Regions from separate parts of the Undibacterium sp. MH2W genome, predicted to be linked through region 1. Evidence: predicted binding sites of a transcription regulator. Region 1 holds the regulator's gene; each other region holds the start of a gene.
What was found. Region 1 encodes sigma-54, which starts transcription at its own class of promoters, with help from an activator protein. Its sites were predicted from a motif close to TGGCANGNAANCTGCTTT; they were not measured.
Positions count from the first base shown of each region.

Region 2: the regulator sigma-54 is predicted to act here: its motif matches at 2,278-2,295, upstream of glnA (type I glutamate--ammonia ligase).
Region 3: the regulator sigma-54 is predicted to act here: its motif matches at 4,183-4,200, upstream of urtA (urea ABC transporter substrate-binding protein).

Region 1 covers NZ_JBMPPA010000002.1:643,815-650,907, forward strand. Annotated here, with positions in the region: gene ACO0K2_RS07185 (ABC transporter permease subunit) at 1-1,769, shown strand, start outside; gene ACO0K2_RS07190 (ABC transporter ATP-binding protein) at 1,780-2,508, shown strand; gene ACO0K2_RS07195 (enoyl-CoA hydratase/isomerase family protein) at 2,594-3,688, opposite strand; gene hpf (ribosome hibernation-promoting factor, HPF/YfiA family) at 3,856-4,203, opposite strand; gene ACO0K2_RS07205 (RNA polymerase factor sigma-54) at 4,313-5,797, opposite strand; gene lptB (LPS export ABC transporter ATP-binding protein) at 5,808-6,572, opposite strand; gene lptA (lipopolysaccharide transport periplasmic protein LptA) at 6,604-7,093, opposite strand, start outside.
Region 2 covers NZ_JBMPPA010000011.1:3,214-10,306, reverse strand. Annotated here, with positions in the region: gene ACO0K2_RS18415 (bifunctional diguanylate cyclase/phosphodiesterase) at 1-1,756, opposite strand, end outside; gene glnA (type I glutamate--ammonia ligase) at 2,437-3,852, shown strand; gene ACO0K2_RS18405 (DUF4124 domain-containing protein) at 4,020-4,508, shown strand; gene glnL (nitrogen regulation protein NR(II)) at 4,597-5,673, shown strand; gene ntrC (nitrogen regulation protein NR(I)) at 5,755-7,093, shown strand, end outside.
Region 3 covers NZ_JBMPPA010000004.1:458,280-465,372, forward strand. Annotated here, with positions in the region: gene urtD (urea ABC transporter ATP-binding protein UrtD) at 1-67, opposite strand, end outside; gene urtC (urea ABC transporter permease subunit UrtC) at 64-1,146, opposite strand; gene urtB (urea ABC transporter permease subunit UrtB) at 1,146-2,720, opposite strand; gene urtA (urea ABC transporter substrate-binding protein) at 2,876-4,129, opposite strand; gene ACO0K2_RS12685 (hypothetical protein) at 4,871-5,902, shown strand; gene ACO0K2_RS12690 (hypothetical protein) at 5,909-6,355, opposite strand; gene ACO0K2_RS12695 (hypothetical protein) at 6,484-7,093, opposite strand, start outside.

The sequences.
Region 1 (7,093 bases):
GTTCCTATACCACTGGGGTGTTGTATCTGAAACTCGGCTTACCAATCTTGGTCGCCTTGCCTGCGAGTATTGTCGTCGCTGCTGTCTTTGGTGCTGTGATGGCCTTACCTGCATTGCGCGTGACGGGGCCCTATTTGGCGATGGTGACCTTGGCGTTTGGTACGATCACGCAAATTTTGATCAACGAAATGAGTTTCCTCACTGAAGGTCCTATGGGGATTCAGATTACGAAACCAGGATGGTTTGGTCAAAAAATGGATGAAACAACGTTCTTCTATCTCGTTGCCATTTTGATGGTCGTCGCGTTGGTTGTTGTTCACCGTGTTTTGCGTTCTCATCTTGGACGCGCGTTTCAGGCGTTGCGTGACAGCCCGATTGCTTCGGACTGTATGGGTGTCTCCGTGTATCGCTACAAGGTCTACGCGTTCGTGATCAGTGCGGCCTTAGCGGGTCTGGCGGGTAGTCTGTACGCTTACTCGGAACAATATATCTCGCCAAATACCTATAACTTTGAATTGACGATTCTGTTTTTGTTGGCCGTGATTATGGGGGGACGCAAGAGCCGTATTGGTTCTCTGATCGGTGCGTTCATCGTCGTGATGTTGCCTTCCTTGTTGGCAGATATCGATTTGTTCCGTCAGATCTCGACGGCGGCGGCTGTGATTGCGACGATTGGTTCAGGGATTGCCCTCGCACAGAAGCGTAAAACAGCGCGTGAAATCATGGTGCCGGTCGCTGCAACTATTGGTATGGCGCTGTTTTCTTATAAGTTGGAAAACATCACAGACTGGCGTCTGACCATCTTCGGTCTGATGACTTTGTTCGTTGTGTATTACCTGCAGGACGGGATTGTTGGCTTTGTCAGTGCCATGTTTGGAAAAGGCCCACGTCATCTGATTGCGAAGACCGATGCCACTGCAGTGGATGAATCCTTAGCCATTGCCAATGCTGGTGGTGCACGTGTTGGTGTGTTGTTGAGCGCACGTCAGTTGTTGATGCAGTTCGGTGGTTTGAAAGCCTTAAATCATGTTGACTTACAGATCGCTCAAGGTGCCGTGCACGGGTTAATCGGTCCGAATGGTTCTGGTAAAAGTACGATGATGAATGTCTTGACTGGGATCTATAAACCAACCGATGGTGTGGTGGAGTTTGGTGGACGGGTCATCTCAGGATCGACACCTTCAGCCATCGCCTTGGGAGGCGTCGCTCGCACGTTTCAGAACGTCCAGCTATTTGGTGAAATGACGGCGACAGAAAACGTCTTGGTCGGCTTGCACAGCACATTCCGTAGCAACGTATTTGATGCGATGTTGCATACCCCTCGCTATCTGCGTGAAGAGCGCACTGCACGAGAACGGGCGGCCAGTATCTTGCACTTTGTGGGCCTGTCTGATCTGGCGAATGAAGAAGCACGCAATCTGCCGTATGGTAAGCAGCGGTTATTAGAGATTGGTCGTGCACTTGGCTTAAATCCTCAGTTGCTGTTGCTCGATGAGCCTGCTGCTGGATTGACGGCACCCGATATTAAAGAACTGATCGCGATCATTCGAAAAATTCGTGAGCATGGCATCACTATTATTCTGATTGAGCATCATATGGATGTGGTGATGTCGCTGTGCGATACCGTCACCGTCCTCGATTTCGGTCAGAAAATTTGCGAAGGCAAACCTGCCGATGTACAGGCTGATCCGAAAGTGATTGAGGCTTACCTTGGCGGCAGCGTCAGCGACGAGTTGAGTGGCGCAGCCCATTCGGCGACAACGGCGTAAGGAGAACCCTATGTTAGAAATTTCAAATTTACACGCCGCTTACGGTAAGGTACAGGTATTGCACGGTATTTCCTTGTCTGTCCCAAAAGGAAAAGTGGTGACGCTAATCGGTTCTAATGGTGCCGGTAAAACAACCACAATGCGTGCCATTTCTGGAATGTTGAAACCGAAAGAGGGGACAGTTAGTCTGGGAGGGCAGGACATCACTGGTCTCGATTCGCACAAAATTGCTCGCGCTGGTTTGGCGCATTCACCAGAAGGTCGCCGCGTGTTTGCGACGATGTCGGTGAAAGATAATTTATTGTTAGGTGCTTTCCCTCGATTTACTGGCTCACGTAGTCGCGGTGATATTGAGACGGATCTGCAAAAGGCGATGGAATTGTTTCCGCGTCTGCGTGAACGTCGTGATCAACTCGCTGGCACGTTGTCGGGTGGTGAGCAGCAGATGCTGGCGATGGCACGTGCGGTGATGCTCAATCCGGAAGTGATTCTATTGGATGAGCCATCCATGGGATTGGCACCGATTTTGGTCGATGAAGTATTCCGGATTATCCAGCGTCTCAAGCAAGAAGGGATGACGATGTTGCTTGTGGAACAGTTTGCGGCAGCAGCGTTGGCCGTCGCTGATTACGGCTACGTACTGGAAAATGGGCGTATTTCGGTGCATGGTCCTGCGGCGAGCTTGCAGAACGATCCTGCAGTGAAGGCGGCGTATCTCGGAGGAAATGCGCAGCACTAAGACTGCCATTGATGTAAAACACCCCGCGAGTAGTACAGCGGGGTGTTTTTTTTAGACAGATTGCTGACGTCAATAGGTCTTTGGATTATCCCGCTAATGCGTGCAGCGGATGAGCATAATCTGGCCATACCGGCGAGAAGAATCCCAGCACCATATCGCGTGTCACCTCTGAGAGATGTGCAGGTGACCATTGTGGTTGATTATCTTTGTCGACAACCAACGCACGAACACCTTCTACGACTTCACCATGCTTGAAACAGTGACGAACCATGGTTCTTTCCATGCGCAGACAATCTGACACCGTCATGTTGGCGCTGCGGCGCAGTTGCTCCAATGTCACGCTCATGAGCAATGGTGAGCGTTTTTCCATCGTGGCGACGGTTGTCTGAGCGAAGGTGCTATCGCTGGCTTTCAGACGCTCTGTGATAGCAGGGACACTATCGCCGATGAACAAGGCATCAATCTCTGTACGATGTGTGGCCAGTTTGCTTTGCGTTGGGTCGATTTGCGTTGCAAAGGGAGCGGCGAAATTGTGAATCGCTTGACGCCAATCAGTCGTATCGTGATTGCTGAAAAGCGCCATCAACGCGGGAATCTCCGTTGTTGGAATAAACACATCAGCAAGGCCTGCATAGAGGGCGTCCGCCGCACCAATGATCTCTCCGCTTAAGCCCAGATACGTACCGATTTGGCCAGGTGTGTGTGATAAGAAGTAACCACCTCCTACATCGGGGAAGAGTCCGATATTCACCTCTGGCATCGCCATTTTCGTGCGTTCAGTGACGATGCGTACGCAGGCGTCTTGGCCTGCTTGTGCGATACCCATGCCTCCACCCATCACAACGCCATTCATGATGGCGATGTAAGGCTTCGGATAAAAATGAATTAAATGATTTAATGCATATTCTTCCGTAAAAAAATCTTCTAAGAGTGCACTATCACCCTTCGGGGATGCTGTGCCAACATCATAAAAAAAGCGAATGTCACCACCCGCGCACAAGGCCTTTTCGCTACTGCTATGAATAACGACAGCACGAATTTGTGCGTCATCGCGCCATTGTAAGAGACTAGCGGTGATGGCACGAACCATCTCTAGTGAAAGCGAGTTGAGTGCTTTGGGGCGGTCTAGCGTAATAAACCCAATATGATTATTAACGGAGGTGATAACGTGTTCGCTCATAGGATGACCAATAGAATAATGGTGATGAAGCCCTTATTTTATGCTGGGCTGGATGTGGCGTCACGCGCTTTTGGCACTGCGACAGAAAGCGTTACGCAAACAAAAAAGGACGCTCTATTGCGTCCTTTGTTGGTTGCCTCTGACTTCGCAGGGCGCTCATGAGGTGCTTATGATGCCGATGCCGGATCAGGCATGTGTTTGATGGCATCGTGGTGATGTTCCTGAATCTTGTCTTTGTGTTTAATCACTTGACGATCCAGTTTATCGACCAATGCATCAATGGCAGCATACAAATCATGTGCCAAACTCTCAACGTGGATATCTTTACCACTGATGTGCAGGTTGATATCTGCCTTGTGACGTTTTTCTTTTTCCCGGAGCTTGTCTACCGTCAGAATGACGGCAATATCAATGACTTGATCGAAGTGGCGCCGTACCCTTTCCAACTTGGTATGCACGTATTCGCGAATTGCAGGAGTTACTTCGACGTGATGTCCACTGATGGTGAGATTCATACTGTGCTCCTATAGTGATGTTACATGCTACAACAATGCGCTCGATTCATTCAAAATGTGTTGAGCTAAATCATATATAGCAATCTAAGCCGTAAATACAAGGACAAACTTATAAAGATTTACGCATACTCACTGGAGGAATTTTCAAGGCTTCGCGGTATTTGGCGACTGTCCGTCGGGCAATTACCATGCCCTGTTCACCCAGCATGTCTGCGATTTTACTGTCAGAGAGTGGGTTCTTCTGGTCTTCTGCTCCTATCAACTGCTTGATGAGTGCTCGTATCGCGGTGGACGATGCTTCTCCCCCGGTTTCCGTCGCGACATGGCTGCCGAAAAAATATTTCAACTCAAACATGCCATGTGGGGTCAACATGTATTTTTGGGTCGTTACACGAGAAATGGTGCTCTCGTGTAATCCTAGTGTATCAGCTATTTCGCGCAAAACAAGGGGGCGCATCGCAACTGCACCGTGTGTGAAAAAATTACGCTGTCTTTCTACTATCGCTTGTGCAACGCGCAAGATGGTTTCGAAACGTTGGCGCATATTTTTGATCAACCAGCGTGCTTCCTGAAGTTGCGTAGAGAGACCATTTTCTCCGCGGTGCTGACGCATCATGTTGGCATAAATACTGCTCACGCGTAGCTTGGGCATCACGTCTTGATTGAGGACAACCTGCCAACCGTGAGCCGTTTTTTTAACAATGACATCAGGGACAACATAGTCCGAACTGCTCTTAGCAAATTCGCTACCAGGACGTGGTTTGCAAGCACGAATCACGATTTGTGCTTCGCGCAAATCTTCGTCATCGCAATCAAAAATTTTCTTTAATTTTGTAAAGTCACGCTGTGCAAATAAATTTAATTGATTTTCAACAATATTTAACGCAAGGCGACGCGTCACGAATGGAATATCAGGTAAACGTTTTATCTGCAAAGCAAGACATTCTGCTGGGCACCGCGCACCAACGCCAGCAGGATCAAAGCTTTGCACCATCGACAAGGCAAACGTCAGTTCTTCTGGTTCGACGGTCAATTCAATTGGCAGACTGGCATGGATTTCATCTAATGTTTCACTCAGATAACCATTGTCATCAATCGCATCAATGATCAGTTCCACCAGTGCAAGATCGCGCGGTTCACGTAAATTCAAGCGCATCTGTTCCAGCAAATGCTCACGCAGACCAATATGCGCAGCTTCTAGCTGACGTTGTCCATCATCATCTTCCGCATTGTATTGGCTTGCTGGCGCATCGTTGAAGCTCCATTCTTCTTCGTTGGCACTCACGCTGTCGTTGATCGCAAATTCGGTGTCAGAAGACGTCTCTACTGTCGTTGCGGTCGTCGCTTGTAGGTCGGGTACTTCCATGCCTGCATCGGGGGTGGCACTGGCAGTGTTAATACCGCCGTCAGCCAAAAGCCGAACTGCATTGTCCATAGGATCATCGACCCGTTCGAGCAACGGGTTTTCGATGAGGAGGGTCTCTAGCTCTTGATGCAATTCGAGGGTCGATAATTGCAGCAATCGGATGGATTGTTGCAATTGCGGCGTGAGAGCAAGATGCTGAGATGTGCGGAGTTGCAGACTTTGTTTCATGATGCTTCCGTCACATGCGGAAATGCTCTCCTAGGTACACGCGTCTGACGGATTCATTTTCAATGATATCGTCGGGCTTACCGCTGGCCAATACGGCACCTTGGTTGATAATGTAGGCGTGGTCACAAATACCAAGAGTTTCACGCACGTTGTGATCGGTGATCAACACACCGATACCGCGTTCTTTCAAGAAGCGGACAATACGTTGAATCTCAATCACTGCAATCGGATCAACGCCTGCAAAGGGCTCGTCAAGCAACACAAACCGTGGATTCGTTGCCAATGCTCTTGCAATCTCAACGCGTCGCCGTTCACCACCTGATAACGAGAGCGCCTGGTTCTCGCGGATTTTTTCAATCTGCAAATCGGCCAGTAAGGCGTTGAGACGTGTATCGATGTCAGCCTTGGATAAATATTTATTATTTTTATCTTTTTGAATCTCTAACACGGCGCGGATATTTTCTTCCACGGTGAGTTTTCTAAAAACAGAGGCTTCTTGAGGCAGGTAGGACAAACCCAGTACTGCACGTTCATGAATCGCGAGACCGGAAGCGGGGATGCCATCGATTGTGATATTGCCACCATCAGAAGGGACTAAACCCACAATCATGTAAAAAGACGTGGTTTTACCTGCTCCGTTGGGGCCGAGTAGTCCAACGACTTCGCCACTCTTGACGGACAACGAGACGTCTCTCACTACTTGTCGCGCACCGTAGCGTTTTTTCAGACCTTTGACCACCAGCGTGCTGGTTGTTTCTGATGTATTGGTTGGCATCTTGGTTTTCTTGTATTTTTGTGTTTTGTCGTTATTTATCGGCTTTAGGTTGAATCGTCAGGCGAATTCTGCCGCTGCCAGAGACTGCCTTACCGCTGCTCGTATTTGAGCCCACAAAAACATCGTTTTTACTATCGTAAGACAAGTATTCGCCTTCTTGTTCGTCGGTGACCTTGGTACCTTCGAGGTAGCGAACTTTGGCAGCCGAGATAAATTTAATCAACTCAGTTTTCTCGTCATACTCTGCGTGCTCTGCCTCGCCCTCTACCCAGAGGTCTGAGCCACCGTCACGCTTTTGACGAAAGCTCACTTTACCACCTGCTTTGCTGAAGAGCTTCACATTTTGAAATTCATCGGGCGATTTTGTGGCAATAGCACGTTCTGCTCTAACGACGAGCGAGCCTTTGGTGATATGCACATCACCAAAGGCTGTTGTTACGTTTGTTTTTCCATCACTAGTGAGATGGTCGGCTTCGATTACCATTTCTTTTTTGCTGTCCGCTTTCTCAGCGTGGGCTGGT
Region 2 (7,093 bases), on a different contig from region 1:
TAAAACTATCAAGATCCAGAAAAATAATAGCGCCATGTTGCTTACTCCGGTTGTTATTCGCAAGCGCATGTTGTAAGCGATCAAGGAGTAAGCGCCGGTTTGCGAGTCCAGTTAATGGATCGTGGTAAGCGAGGTGCTCTAGCTTTGCTTCTGTGGCTTTACGTTGGGTAATGTCTTGCATCGTGCCCACATAGTGGATCGCCTTGCCGTCGTGCGACTTGACTTCAGTAATGGTCAGCCATTCTGGATAGATCTCTCCATTTTTACGCCGATTCCATATTTCTCCTTGCCAAAATCCGTGTTCATTTAATTGCGCGGACATATCGCTGTAGTAGCTACTGCTGTGCATCCCCGATTTGAGAAGACTCGTTGTTTTGCCAAGGGCATCTTCTTTTTCGTAGCCAGTGATTCTGGTGAACGCTTTGTTGACGCGCAATATCGTGCGCCGTTCATCGGTAATAACCATGCCTTCCTGACCTTCAAAGGCAATCGCGGCAATCCGAAGATCGTCCTCGACTTGCTTACGGGCTGTAATATCTTGGAGCGTACCAATGCGCCGAATCGTCTCGCCGGAGGCGCTCTTATCCAATTCAATTTGGGAATGAATCCAGATGATTTTGCCGTCGATCAGCAGGCGGAATTCTGATTCGCTATGCGTATCCGTTGCCATCTGTTCCCAGTGCTTCATGGCATGGCGACGGTCATCCGGATGGATTTTTTTCAAAATGGTTTGATAACTCAGTTCGGTATCGAAAGGGATGTTGAGGATGCTATAAACTTCACTAGAACAAGAAATCTGATCATATACATCGGCAGCCCAACTCCCGGTTCGAGAGATACGCTGCGCACGACAAAGGTCCACTTCGCGGGCGGCGAGTTCCTTGGTGCGTGCTTTGATCATATCTTCGAGACTTTGTTTTTGATACCACGTGTCGATGAGCAGTTTGATCATCGCAGCAAGCAGGAGGCTACACATCAGAACGAGACTGTATCGAAAGAACGAGCCCGGAAAAGCGCGTTGTGCATTGCTGTGGACGACGTCGAGGTACCAGGTCGTGTTGGGCAATCGGATGATGTGTCGAATGCTCTCTTGATGTGCAAAATGGGGACTCTTGTTGATACTTTGTTTTAAGCCTGTCGTTGGATCATACCGCCAGAGTTCGTAGTCGTAGCCACGCTGTCCGAGGAACGGCAGTTCGGCTTCCTTGAGAATCGATTCAAGCGAGATCGCAACGGAGACCATTCCCCAAAAACGGTCAGTCCCATCCTCTTTTTTTAAAAAAATAGGTAGACGGCCAATGATGCCCAGACTGCCTCTTTTTAACATGAGTGGTCCGGCGAGCGAAAGCTGGTTGGTATTTTTAGCGATGAGGGCTTCGGTCTTTCTGGCAGGGTCGCTGAATAAGTCGATACCTAATCCAAATTTAGCCCATACCGGTGGAACGACTTCGCGTGTGACACCATCTGGCGCAAGATAGAGTGCTGAGATTCCTGCGTGATACTGCAAGAGATGACTTCCAAACGAGGCGAAATTGTTGACCTCACCATTGTGGTCTTTGACTAATGCAGCAACAGCATAAGTAGCAGACAGTGCTTGTGCGAGCTTGTCTTCTAGTTTCCTGACTTGCATTGTGGCCAAATCGGCTGTTGATAAACGCTCCTCAAGATGCGCGCTTTGCTCAAACCGCATGACGATCGATGTGCCTATCGCGATGGCGATGAAGAATGTCCATATCGCACAAAGCTGAGAGTTCATGGGAATTCTTCGTAGGATGCGTTGCATGTGATGTTTACTCATTTCGTTGTGGCGATGGAAGAAACCTTGTTAATTGCCACATCTTGCCCAGTCATCGTGGTCGTGCAATCACTCGTGTGACGATATCTATTTGCTAAATAAGGGTCAATCTCATTTGTTTCCAATCAGCAGTGTTTCTGATACGCATCAATCATTGAACGTAGAAAAAGGCTAATATTATTAAATAATTAATTTTTATCATCGATGGCGCACTCGTCTGCGGCACATGAACAAACGGTAGAGCGGCTGGTTTGATGGCTTCGCTCTTTACTGTGGCGAAAAATACCGACTGACGCACCAAAAAGACACGCTTTCGCCAAGAATGCACGTAACGCATTTATTTGGTGCAATATGGGCGTTTTGCACTGTTTTAGTGCTGCATTTATTTGGTGCTCTTTTAAATAGTTGACTCAGCGGAAATTAAAAACGACTAAAACCTTATTTTCCGCATGAATTTATTTGTTTTTTGCGGAGCTGGAAGGTGGCATAGTTTCTGCTATGATTGATAATTGAGTTTAGCCGATGCATGAAATTGGACGGGACAGAGGGTGATCAATACGCTCATTTCTGTCAATTAATATGACTGGCGTAGTGCTCAGCAATTTCCGAATTTATTTTTAGCTCTATTTGAGGAGTTTCACATGGCAATGACAGCCGCAGAAGTCTTGAAAATGGCGAAAGACAACGAAGTTAAGTTCGTTGATTTTCGTTTTGCTGATACCCGAGGCAAAGAACAGCACGTAACTGTTCCAATTTCCCAATTCGACATTGATAAATTCGAATCTGGCCACGCATTCGACGGCTCTTCTATCGCCGGCTGGAAAGGCATTGAAGCGTCTGATATGTTGCTGATGCCTGATCCAAACACGGCAAATATCGATCCATTCATGGAAGAGACAACATTGTTTATGCAATGTGACGTGATCGAGCCATCTGATGGTAAAGGTTACGACCGTGATCCACGTTCCATCGCAAAACGTGCAGAGGCTTACCTGAAATCTTCCGGTATCGGTGACACAGCTTACTTCGGTCCAGAACCAGAATTCTTCATTTTCGACGGCGTACGTTGGAAAATCGATATGTCTGGTTGCTTCGTGAAGATTGATTCCGAAGAAGCTTCCTGGACAACTGGCGAAAAACTCGAAGGCGGCAACACTGGCCATCGTCCGACAGTCAAAGGCGGTTACTTCCCAGTTCCACCAGTGGATAGCTTCCAAGACATGCGCTCTGAAATGTGCTTGATCTTGGAATCCCTGGGCATTCCAGTAGAAGTACATCACCACGAAGTGGCTGGTGCTGGTCAAAATGAAATCGGTACAAAGTTCTCTACTTTGGTTGAGCGCGCTGACTGGACTCAAAACCTGAAATACGTTGTATGGAATGTTGCTCACACTTACGGTAAGACAGCGACTTTCATGCCTAAGCCAATCGTTGGTGACAACGGTTCTGGTATGCACGTTCACCAATCGATCTGGAAAGACGGCAAAAACCTGTTCGCAGGCGACGGCTATGCTGGTTTGTCTGAATTCGCTCTGTACTACATCGGCGGTATCATCAAGCACGCAAAAGCACTGAATGCGATCACTAACCCAGGTACAAACTCTTACAAGCGTTTGGTCCCAGGTTACGAAGCACCAGTGAAATTGGCTTACTCTGCGCGTAACCGTTCTGCTTCGATCCGTATTCCTTACGTTGCGAATCCAAAAGGTCGTCGCGTTGAAGCACGTTTCCCAGATCCACTGGCAAATCCATACCTGTGCTTCTCTGCACTGATGATGGCAGGTCTGGACGGCGTACAGAACAAGATTCACCCAGGTGAAGCAGCGACAAAAGATCTGTACCATCTGCCACCAGAGGAAGATGCATTGATCCCAACAGTATGTTCTTCTCTGGAAGAAGCGCTGGATGCATTGAACAAAGACCGTGAGTTCCTGACACGCGGTGGTGTGTTCAGCGACAGCATGATCGATGCTTACATCGAGCTGAAAATGCAAGATGTACAACGCATGCGTATGACGACACATCCAGTTGAATTTGACATGTATTACTCTCTGTAATTCGTTGTCAATGGTTGTGATTCGTTGCAACTCACAAAAAAAGCGGGGGCAACCCCGCTTTTTTTCTGCCGGGTGCCCGATGGGGTTTGTTACATCTAGTAAGCGGCAATTGTGTATGGTCCCAGCTTGGAATACACTACGATTCTCTTTGTGATTATTGAATGTATATGACGCGATTATTGACTGGCCTGATTTCCTTACTCTTGTTACAAAGTATCGCCTACGCCCAAACCGAGGTGTATCTGTGTGTGGATGCGAATGGACGTAAAGAGTATAAAAATACGGGTGCCACTAAGGGATGTAGTAAAGTCGATTTGCCCGGAATTACTGTCGTTCCAGCGCCTGTGTTGCCATCCTCCTCCAAAAAAGCATTGAGCAAATCTGCATCTAGTCCTGCTGATTTTCCAAAAGTGGATGATTCAACGCAAAAGGCCCGTGATTCAGACCGTAAGCAAATTCTCATGGACGAGTTAAAGTCGGAACAAAAGAAGTTGGATGACTTGAAAAAAGACTACAACAATGGCGAGCCAGAGCGACTTGGTGGCGAGCGTAACTATGCGAAATACCAAGAGCGCACCGCGGCCATGAAAGAAGATATTAGTCGGACTGAAAAAAATATCGAAGCATTGCAGCGTGAACTAAATAACCTTAAATAGCCTGAGTTGATGATCATGCTGATATATCGCTATCTCTCAGGCATGATGTTTGCGTAAAGGTCGCCATGTGCGGCCTTTTTTTTGGACTATGTTGAAAAATACTCTCACCTCATTTGCCGGACTCGATCTGCTCACGTCGGCGGTCATTGTACTCAATGGCGAAGGCGGCATCATTTTCGCTAATGCTGCTGCCGAAAGCTTGTTAGATAGTTCGTTGAAAGCCTTAACGCATCAAAAGTTGAGCGATCTTTTTTTGAATGCGAGCGAATTGATGGCAGTCTTTGAGCAAGCGGTTGAACACCAGTTTGCTGACAAGCGTCAGGACTTAACTTTGGAGCGCGTAGGACGGGAACCATTGCATGTGCATAGTATTGTCACGGCCTTGGATAATCCAGAGTCGCCAGTATTAATTGAATTCCGTGAAAATGTGCAGCAGCTCAAGCTTGATCGAGAGGAACGTATGCTCGATCAAAATAAAGCAAACAAAGAGCTGATTCGCAATCTTGCACACGAGATTAAAAATCCCCTTGGAGGGATTCGTGGCGCGGCGCAATTACTTGAATTAGAACTCCCTGAACGCCAGCTGAAAGAACTCAGGGAATATACCCAGGTGATTATCAAGGAGGCGGATCGTCTACAGACATTGGTCGATCGCTTGCTTGCTCCCCATCGGTTGCCGCATATTGTCGGCGACGTCAACATTCATGAAGTCTGCGAGCGGGTACGGAGTTTGATCGTTGCAGAATTTCCGCAAGGACTGACGATTCAGCGTGATTATGATTTGTCGATTCCGGAATTTCGTGGCGACAAAGAACAACTGATCCAATCTGTTCTCAACATTGCACATAACGCCGCACAAGCCTTGAACGACAGAATTCGACAAGGCGACGCACGCCTGACTTTTAAAACGCGAGTGGTGCGTCAAATTACGGTCGCCAAGGTGAGATATAGGCTGGCATTAGATTTGCATATCATTGATAACGGACCTGGAATTCCACCAGAAATCCGCAACCGGATTTTTTATCCCCTCGTATCGGGAAGAGATGGCGGTAGCGGTTTAGGCTTAACCTTGGCACAAACCTTTGTGGATCAGCACATGGGGGTGATCGAATGTGAAAGTCGACCTGGTTGTACTGATTTCCGGATCCTGATTCCGCTTCCTTGATACAAGTAAGCGCATCAAGTGTGAGACGCCAAGTGTGTCATCATTAAACGCTACGTTGAAACCTGAGACTAAGATAAAGATATGAAACCAATTTGGATAGTGGATGACGACGACTCAATTCGCTGGGTCATTGAGAAAGCCTTGGCCAGAGAAAATCTGACAACGAAAAGCTTCACCAATGCGCGCGATGCGATGTTGGCGCTGCAATCCGAAGCCCCGCAAGTATTGGTTTCTGATATCCGTATGCACGGTGCATCCGGACTTGAGTTACTACAAACCGTAAAAGCTAAGCATCCCGGATTACCCGTGATCATTATGACGGCATTCTCGGATCTTGATTCTGCCGTTGCGGCGTTTCAAGGTGGTGCCTTTGAGTATTTGGCTAAGCCATTTGATCTAGATAAAGCAGTTGAACTGATACGTCGTGCATTGGAAGAAAGTCTGCGCGAAGCGAACGTCGAGCAAACGATTTCTGAAACCCCTGAGATTCTTGGTCAGGCACCAGCAATGCAAGACGTTTTTCGTGCGATTGGCCGATTGTCGCAATCCAATGTGACTGTATTGATCACGGGCGAGTCAGGTAGTGGTAAAGAATTAGTAGCACGTGCGCTGCACAAACACAGCCCTCGATCCAATCAACCTTTCATTGCACTCAACACAGCTGCGATCCCTAAAGATTTATTGGAATCAGAGTTATTCGGCCACGAGCGCGGTGCATTTACTGGCGCGCAAACGATGCGACGAGGTCGGTTTGAGCAGGCTGAAGGTGGTACGCTATTTTTAGATGAAATTGGTGATATGCCTTTTGATCTACAGACGCGGTTGTTGCGTGTCTTGTCTGATGGGCATTTCTATAGAGTGGGTGGGCATCAGCCGATGAAGGCAAATGTCCGCGTCATTGCTGCTACGCATCAAAATCTCGAGTTGCGGGTAAAAGATGGGCTGTTTCGAGAAGACTTATATCACCGTCTTAATGTCATTCGTTTGCGCTTACCGAGCCTGCGTGAGCGTAGAGAAGATATACCGTTACTGGCAAAATTTTTCCTCGCCCAAAGTGCGAAGCAACTTGGCGTTGATGTGAAACGGTTATCTGACGCTTCAATGCATTATCTGTCTGGCATGGATTTTCCAGGTAACGTAAGACAACTGGAGAATTTGTGTAATTGGATTACCGTCATGGCACCAGGTCAAACGGTCGAGATTGCCGATCTTCCGCAAGATATGCTCCCTTCGACTGTGGCAAGCGCCGCCTCTGAGGTGCGTAGAAGCGATGCACCCAAGCTCGCGGTATCTGAAGCGTCATCCACCGCTGCACATGATCAGACAGGGAATGAGATTCCGCCACTGTCGAGTGCAAATTGGATTGCGTTACTTGAGGCAGAAGCCTCTGCGATGCTCAATGACGGGCAAACGGATGTGA
Region 3 (7,093 bases), on a different contig from region 1:
CCTGATCACCGGTCGCACTGGTATATTGCTGACCGGGACGCAAGACACCGCTCATCACGTAGTTCATGCCGCCTCCCGGGATTTTTTTAATTTCGCAAACAGTCCTAAAATGCCTTGCTGCATAAACAAGGTCACCAGAATAAATAGCAGACCTAAAGCAAACAACCACAGATCAGGAAAAGCCGCCGTGAACCAGCTTTTCAGGCCATTGACCGCAAAGGCACCCAGAATCGGACCAAGCAAGGTTCCCCTGCCACCGACCGCAGCCCAGATCACCATTTCAATCGAATTACCGGGTGACATTTCAGATGGATTAATAATCCCAACCTGCGGGACATACAAGGCACCGGCGATACTGCAAAGCACAGCAGATAAGGTCCAAACGAACAGCTTAAACCACAGCGGGTTGTAACCAATAAACATCAACCGCGATTCTGCATCCCGTACACCTTGTAGCACTCGCCCTAATTTGGAAGTGACGATCCAACGGCAAAGCACTAATGCGCCCAACAAAAAGGCCAGCGTCACTAAAAACAATACCGCTTTGGTGGATGCCGCAGTCAAACTAAAACCGAGTATTCGCTTAAAGTCCGTAAAGCCATTGTTGCCACCGAAACCGGTATCATTTCTGAAAAACAGCAGCATGAAGGCATACGTCATTGCTTGGGTGATAATCGAAAAATACACCCCTTTGATGCGGGATCGAAAGGCGAAAAATCCAAAGACAAATGCCAGCAAGCCCGGAACCAGAATCACAAGCGCCATGCAGTACAGAAAATGGTCTGTCATCGACCAATACCACGGATAAGCCTTCCAATCCAGAAACACCATAAAATCCGGCAAGTCGCTCTGATACACACCTTCGTGCCCAATCGCACGCATCAAGTACATCCCATGGGCATAGGCCCCGAGGGCAAAAAAGACGCCATGACCTAATGACAGAATGCCGGTGTAACCCCAGACCAAGTCTAAGGCAAGTGCCGCGAGGGCGTAACACATGAACTTGGCAATAATGCCCATCAGATAGCCAGACACATGCAACGGATGACCATCAGGGAATGCCAGATTCAGGACAGGCAACATGGCGGCGACGACTGCCAATACGAGAATCAGTCGCCAAGTCGTCAGTGGAAATAAATCACGCATCAGTCAACACTCCTGCCTTTGAGCGCAAACAAGCCTTGGGGGCGGCGCTGAATGAAAATAATAATCATGACTAGAATCACGATTTTCGCCATCACTGCTCCTGCAACCGGCTCCATGAATTTATTAATTTCCCCCAAACCAAACGCTGCAACTAAAGTCCCAGCAAGCTGTCCCACACCGCCCAATACCACGACCATAAAAGAATCAACGATATAGCTTTGGCCCAGATCCGGTCCGACGTTACCTAATTGTGATAACGCGACACCTCCGAGACCCGCGATGCCCGAACCAAGGCCAAACGTCAGCATATCAATCTTGCCAGTCGCTACGCCGACACAGTCGGCCATACGGCGATTTTGCATCGCGGCGCGAACAAAGAGTCCCAGACGGGTTTTATTTAATATCAACCACACTGCCCCCACGACCAGCAACGAAAAGAAAATAATCGCAATACGGTTGTACGATAGGACCAAGGAACCGAGTACCGTAATACCGCCCGACATCCACGACGGATTCGCCACTTCTACGTTTTGCGCACCGAATAGGGATCGTACTGTCTGCATGAGCATAAGACTGATACCCCACGTGCATAACAAGGTCTCTAGAGGACGGCCATACAGCCAACGAATCACCGTCCGCTCCAGCAAAATACCAACGAATCCCGACACAAAGAAAGCAGCAGGAATGGCCAAGAGCAGATAGCCATCCATCGCCTGCGGAAAAAAATGTTTGAAAAGCAGTTGGCAGCCATAGGTAGTATAGGCGCCGATCATTAAGAGTTCTCCGTGCGCCATGTTGATAATCCCCATGAGCCCAAACGTGATCGCCAATCCCAAGGCGGCCAAGAGCAAAACGCTCCCTAATGAAATGCCATAGAAAATATTGCCGATAAATTCCGTGCGCGCCAACCGGCCGTTGAGCGCATGGAGAGTCGCCACCACTTCGATCCGAATGCTTTCGTCAGGCTCGACATAACTGCCATCTGGGTTTTGCTTCAGCATGGCTTCTAGCACCGGTTTGAGATTAGCGTTACTTGTTTCGGCGAGACGTCGAACCGCCGATTTACGCGCGACTGGATCAGCCGAATGTAAATTGGCGCTGGCAATCAGCTGTTGAAGCAATCCTTTGATTTCAGGATCATTTTCAGATGCACCGGCACGCTCCAATAACGGCAGTTGTTCCGGCGTTGCCGTTTGGGCTAAATCATGCACGGCAGCCAGACGGATAGTACGGTCGGCTGCGAATAATTTCATGCCAGACAAGGCGCTCTCAAGGGCTCCACGTAAACGATTATTGACGACAAGAGCATCAACGCCGTCAGGGAGTGATGTCGTTTTTCCTGTACTGAGGTCTGTCGTCACCTCCCCCTCCACCAAATACAAGGTCTCGCCCTTGAGGTAGAGATTATCGTCCTTCAACGCATTAAGAACCCGCGCCGCTTCGTCATTAGCAAGAGCGGCGATCCCATTCACCGCCACGATTCTCGCATCGGGATCGTCCCCAGCGAGGTCGTGAAGAAGATGCGGATCAATCATCACCTGCGCGCCACAGGATAACCCTAGGCTCAACAGCATACCTAGGGCGACCTGACGGAGTTTTTTGATATTCATAACGAAAGCCAAAGAATGCTGCAAAAAGGAGGACGACACAGACGATGTATGACCTGTCGTGACAACGCGCAAGGCGTTATCACTAACAGGTACAACAAAGTCAAACGACGATGGTCAGATTACAGTTTTTGCTTACCTTCGTTACCTGGGATGTAAGGACTCCATGGCTGCGCACGAATGGTTTCTTTGGTTTTGTACACCACGCTAAACTGACCATCGGCTTTAATCTCGCCGATCATGACTGGTTTATGCAAATGGTGGTTAGTCGCGTCCATCATCAACTCAAAACCGGAAGGTGCTTTGAAGGTCTGACCACCCATCGCTGCGATCACTTTATCGGTATCGGTAGATTTCGCTTTTTCAACGGCTTGCTTCCACATGTAGATACCGACATACGTTGCTTCCATCGGGTCATTCGTCACAACCGTTGCGGCATTCGGTAATTTTTTCGCTGCAGCGTAGGCTTTCCACTTTTTAATGAATTCAGTATTGACAGGATTTTTAACTGATTCAAAGTAATTCCATGCTGCGAGGTGACCAATCAAAGGTTTTGTATCAACGCCACGCAATTCTTCTTCACCAACTGAAAATGCGACAACTGGCACATCCGTCGCTTTCAAGCCGGCATTACCTAATTCTTTATAGAATGGCACATTCGAATCACCATTAATCGTAGAGATCACGGCCGTTTTTCCACCTGCTGCGAATTTTTTGATGTTGGCGACGATGGTCTGATAGTCGGAATGACCAAATGGTGTGTAGACCTCATCGATATCACTGTCTTTCACGCCCTTGCTGTGCAGGAATGCGCGCAGAATTTTGTTAGTTGTGCGTGGGTAGACATAATCGGTCCCCAGCAAGACAAAGCGTTTGGCACCACCACCCTCTTTCGACATCAGATATTCTGTCGCTGGGATAGCCTGTTGATTTGGTGCTGCGCCGGTATAAAACACGTTTTTCTCCAGCTCTTCACCTTCATACTGGACTGGATAAAACAATAAACTATTGAGCTCTTTAAACACAGGCAAGACTGATTTACGTGATACAGAAGTCCAGCAACCAAACACCACAGAGACCTTATCTTGCGAGACCAACTGACGTGCTTTCTCAGCAAACAGTGGCCAGTTAGAAGCAGGATCAACTACCACCGGTTCAAGCTTTTTACCTAACACACCGCCATGGGCATTGATCTCATCAATCGTCATCAGCGCCACGTCTTTTAGGGACGTTTCTGATATCGCCATGGTACCGGACAAGGAATGCAAAATACCCACTTTAATGGTGTCCGCAGCCACTGCTTGTGACATCCAACCAGTACCTGCCAAGGTCATTGCTGCCAAAGCAGCAGCTTTTAAAACGGTGCGACGTGTCATGATTTCTCCTGATGATGGTTAAATACAAAAAGACTACGAGCTTCATCAGTGAATTAGCAGTAAACGTGCCAGCCTATTTTTGCATTGCGTTGATTGCCATGTCTCAAAGGGCAATAGGGCAAACAGAGGAACAAAGGGGTGCAAAGAAAGCGAACGAAAGCGATGAACGATCGCAAAAACGATTCAAAATGAGGAAAAACGCTGCAGCGCACAATTACGGTGAAAAAAACTTCCTATTCCGGTGCGAACGGGGCGATGAGTAAGAATCAGGACACAGTGAGGACAGTGGATCACTGTATCGAATCATGGCGATGATGTAGTCAGCGGAAAAATGCGTCCCGGAAAGATAAAATGCGGAAGCTGGTGACCCAGTTCCGCATTTTGAATAAGATCGGTGGTTTGCCCGCTAGTCGCAGACAAAACCCACCTCGCTGCCGTCATACATATCAGTTGTATGTACAGCAGGTAGGAAGAATCATATCAAAAAAATATGACATTCACATGACGAAGATCAAAAGAAATGTGTCGGAATCGTTATCAGACATGAAATTGTTGTATTTACAACACTCATCACGCGTATTCATCGCCAGTGATGGGTCACACTGATCTTCATCAAGTGACGCGGTCTATGCCGAGAAGGCGATCCAGCACCTCTGTTAAAATGCAGGTCTCTAGATCGTTACACCTTTGCTGATCGTCGCTCGCCCCTGCCAGCGGACATTTTATTGACCGAAGTTACCCATGCCATCCAACAGCCTTGTTTTTGAGTCCCGCGTTACAACCAGTTATTCGCATTTATCCCATGTGTTGGAGCATGCCTTTGCGCACACCAATCAGCATAAAGCAGTGCTGGTCTACGATACGCGTTGTGTGTTGGCGCAAGTATTAAGTGCTGCCTACAGACAATGCCTGCCGGATGCGCTTTGCATTGACTTCGATAGTACTGCCCCCCACGAGATTCTACGTATCTTAGGCACGTTGCAGCAAGGCGATCTGGCAGTGTTGGTGCAATCCACCAATTTCCGCCTAGAGGCCTACCGCCTTCGGGTTGAATTGTTTAAACAAGGTCTCAAAGTCATTGAACACCCCCATCTAGGTCGCATGGAAGGGAATGAAATCGATTATTACATCGATGCACTCGCCTACGATCCAGATTATTACCGTATCGTTGGTCGTAAACTAAAAGAAAAAATTGATTCTGCTCCCTACGGCATCGTCGACAGTGATGGCGCAGAATTAGTCTTTAGTGGCAAGTTTGAATCAGCCAAACTCAATGTTGGCGACTATAGCGAAATGAAAAACATCGGTGGACAGTTTCCAATCGGTGAGGTGTTTACCGAATCGGTGAATTTAGAAGATGTACACGGCAAAGTGCGCGTCTTCATTTTTGGTGACACCACGTTCAGTATCAACAAGCCAGCAACGCCAATCACCCTCGTCGTTGAGAAGGGACAAGTCGTTGACACCGAAAACTCAACGCCCGAGTTTGATCAGGTACTCGCCAATATCCGCGCCGATGATGGCGTCGTCTGGGTGAGAGAGCTTGGTTTGGGTATGAATCGCGCATTCAGCAAAGACCGGACTGTGCGTGACATTGGTACCTACGAAAGAATGTGCGGGATCCATTTATCGTTGGGATCGAAACACGGTAGTTATGCAAAACCCCATATCAAACGCGGCGAAGGACGGCATCACGTCGACGTCTTCGCAGTGACCAAATCCGTGCGCTTTGGCGAGGAAGAAGTCTACCGCGATGGGCAGTGGATCGTCTGACGCGACCTAGGCTGACAACAAGTGTGCCTCATTCATGTGAGGCTGCTCTTCCACGCCTCCCGACTGCCTCAGTTGCACGATCAACTGCGCAGCAGCGATGGCATCCAATAAGGCATCTTTACTCACGGGGCGATGAACAAACGAAATCGCCGGATGGGCCTGCCAAGGCAGACGCGGTATGCGTCGCTGCTCTTTAATCAATAAAATGACCGGACAAGTTACCGCCAGTTGATCAAGGTACGCCGTCATGTCTGGTTGACCAAGGACATCGACTGATACCCTAAGCAAAACACAAGCGTGACGCAATAAGGAATTACTTTGTGAAAACAGGTCAAGAGATGGATAGCTCACCACCTCCAGACCGTTGGTACGCAATACGAGACTCAGGACTGAGACCTCAAACTCATCCTCATTGATCAAGTGCACATAAAATGGAACTACCGAGTCTGTCACGCCATCACCCTTACCACGCTTTCCACCCCTCCTCGTCACAGCATGTGACACAGGCAGACTAGATAAAAAAGCGAAGTCTAGAGAGATATAGAACAGCTGACTATCGTACTTTGGTGCAAAAACACATTTTATGCATGACAACGACCCGCTAACGCGCCTGACTTCTTCACATGAAGTGCAGTGATCAATAAATCCGGGCGATCAACATACAGAAAAATAGGCCCATCACCACCCGATACGCTTTGCAACAAGCTGAGCTGCACATCTGATCCGTGATGTAATGTCAGCACGACATTAGGGGCATCAAACGGCGTTATCTGCCGCGTTGCATACAACGAATACCCCTGTTTTCTACACCATTCTCGCCGCGATTCGTGCAGTCTTTCACAGTTTGCAATTGCCTCCAATGGAATCATTCCATCTGCACGGGGGCCAATAGTTAAAATAAGATGTGTAGCCGTTAAGCGATGATAGCGACTTCCCAGCACATGCCAGCGATCGCCCATCAACCAGACAAAACTGTAAACGCTCAACAGACCGAAAACCCAGTGTAATTTACTGGTTTGACTAGGCGATTTCGCGATGACGGAAGTAATGAGCACGTCAAAAGGAATTTCAAAAAATAAGACGATCATGACGATATAAGTCATCGTCTCGTACGCTCCTTTCTCGAGGTAATGCACTCTTTCACCAAGGTCAGTGTTCGGTTTCCCTCTGCGCATCAGCCAAAGATACACA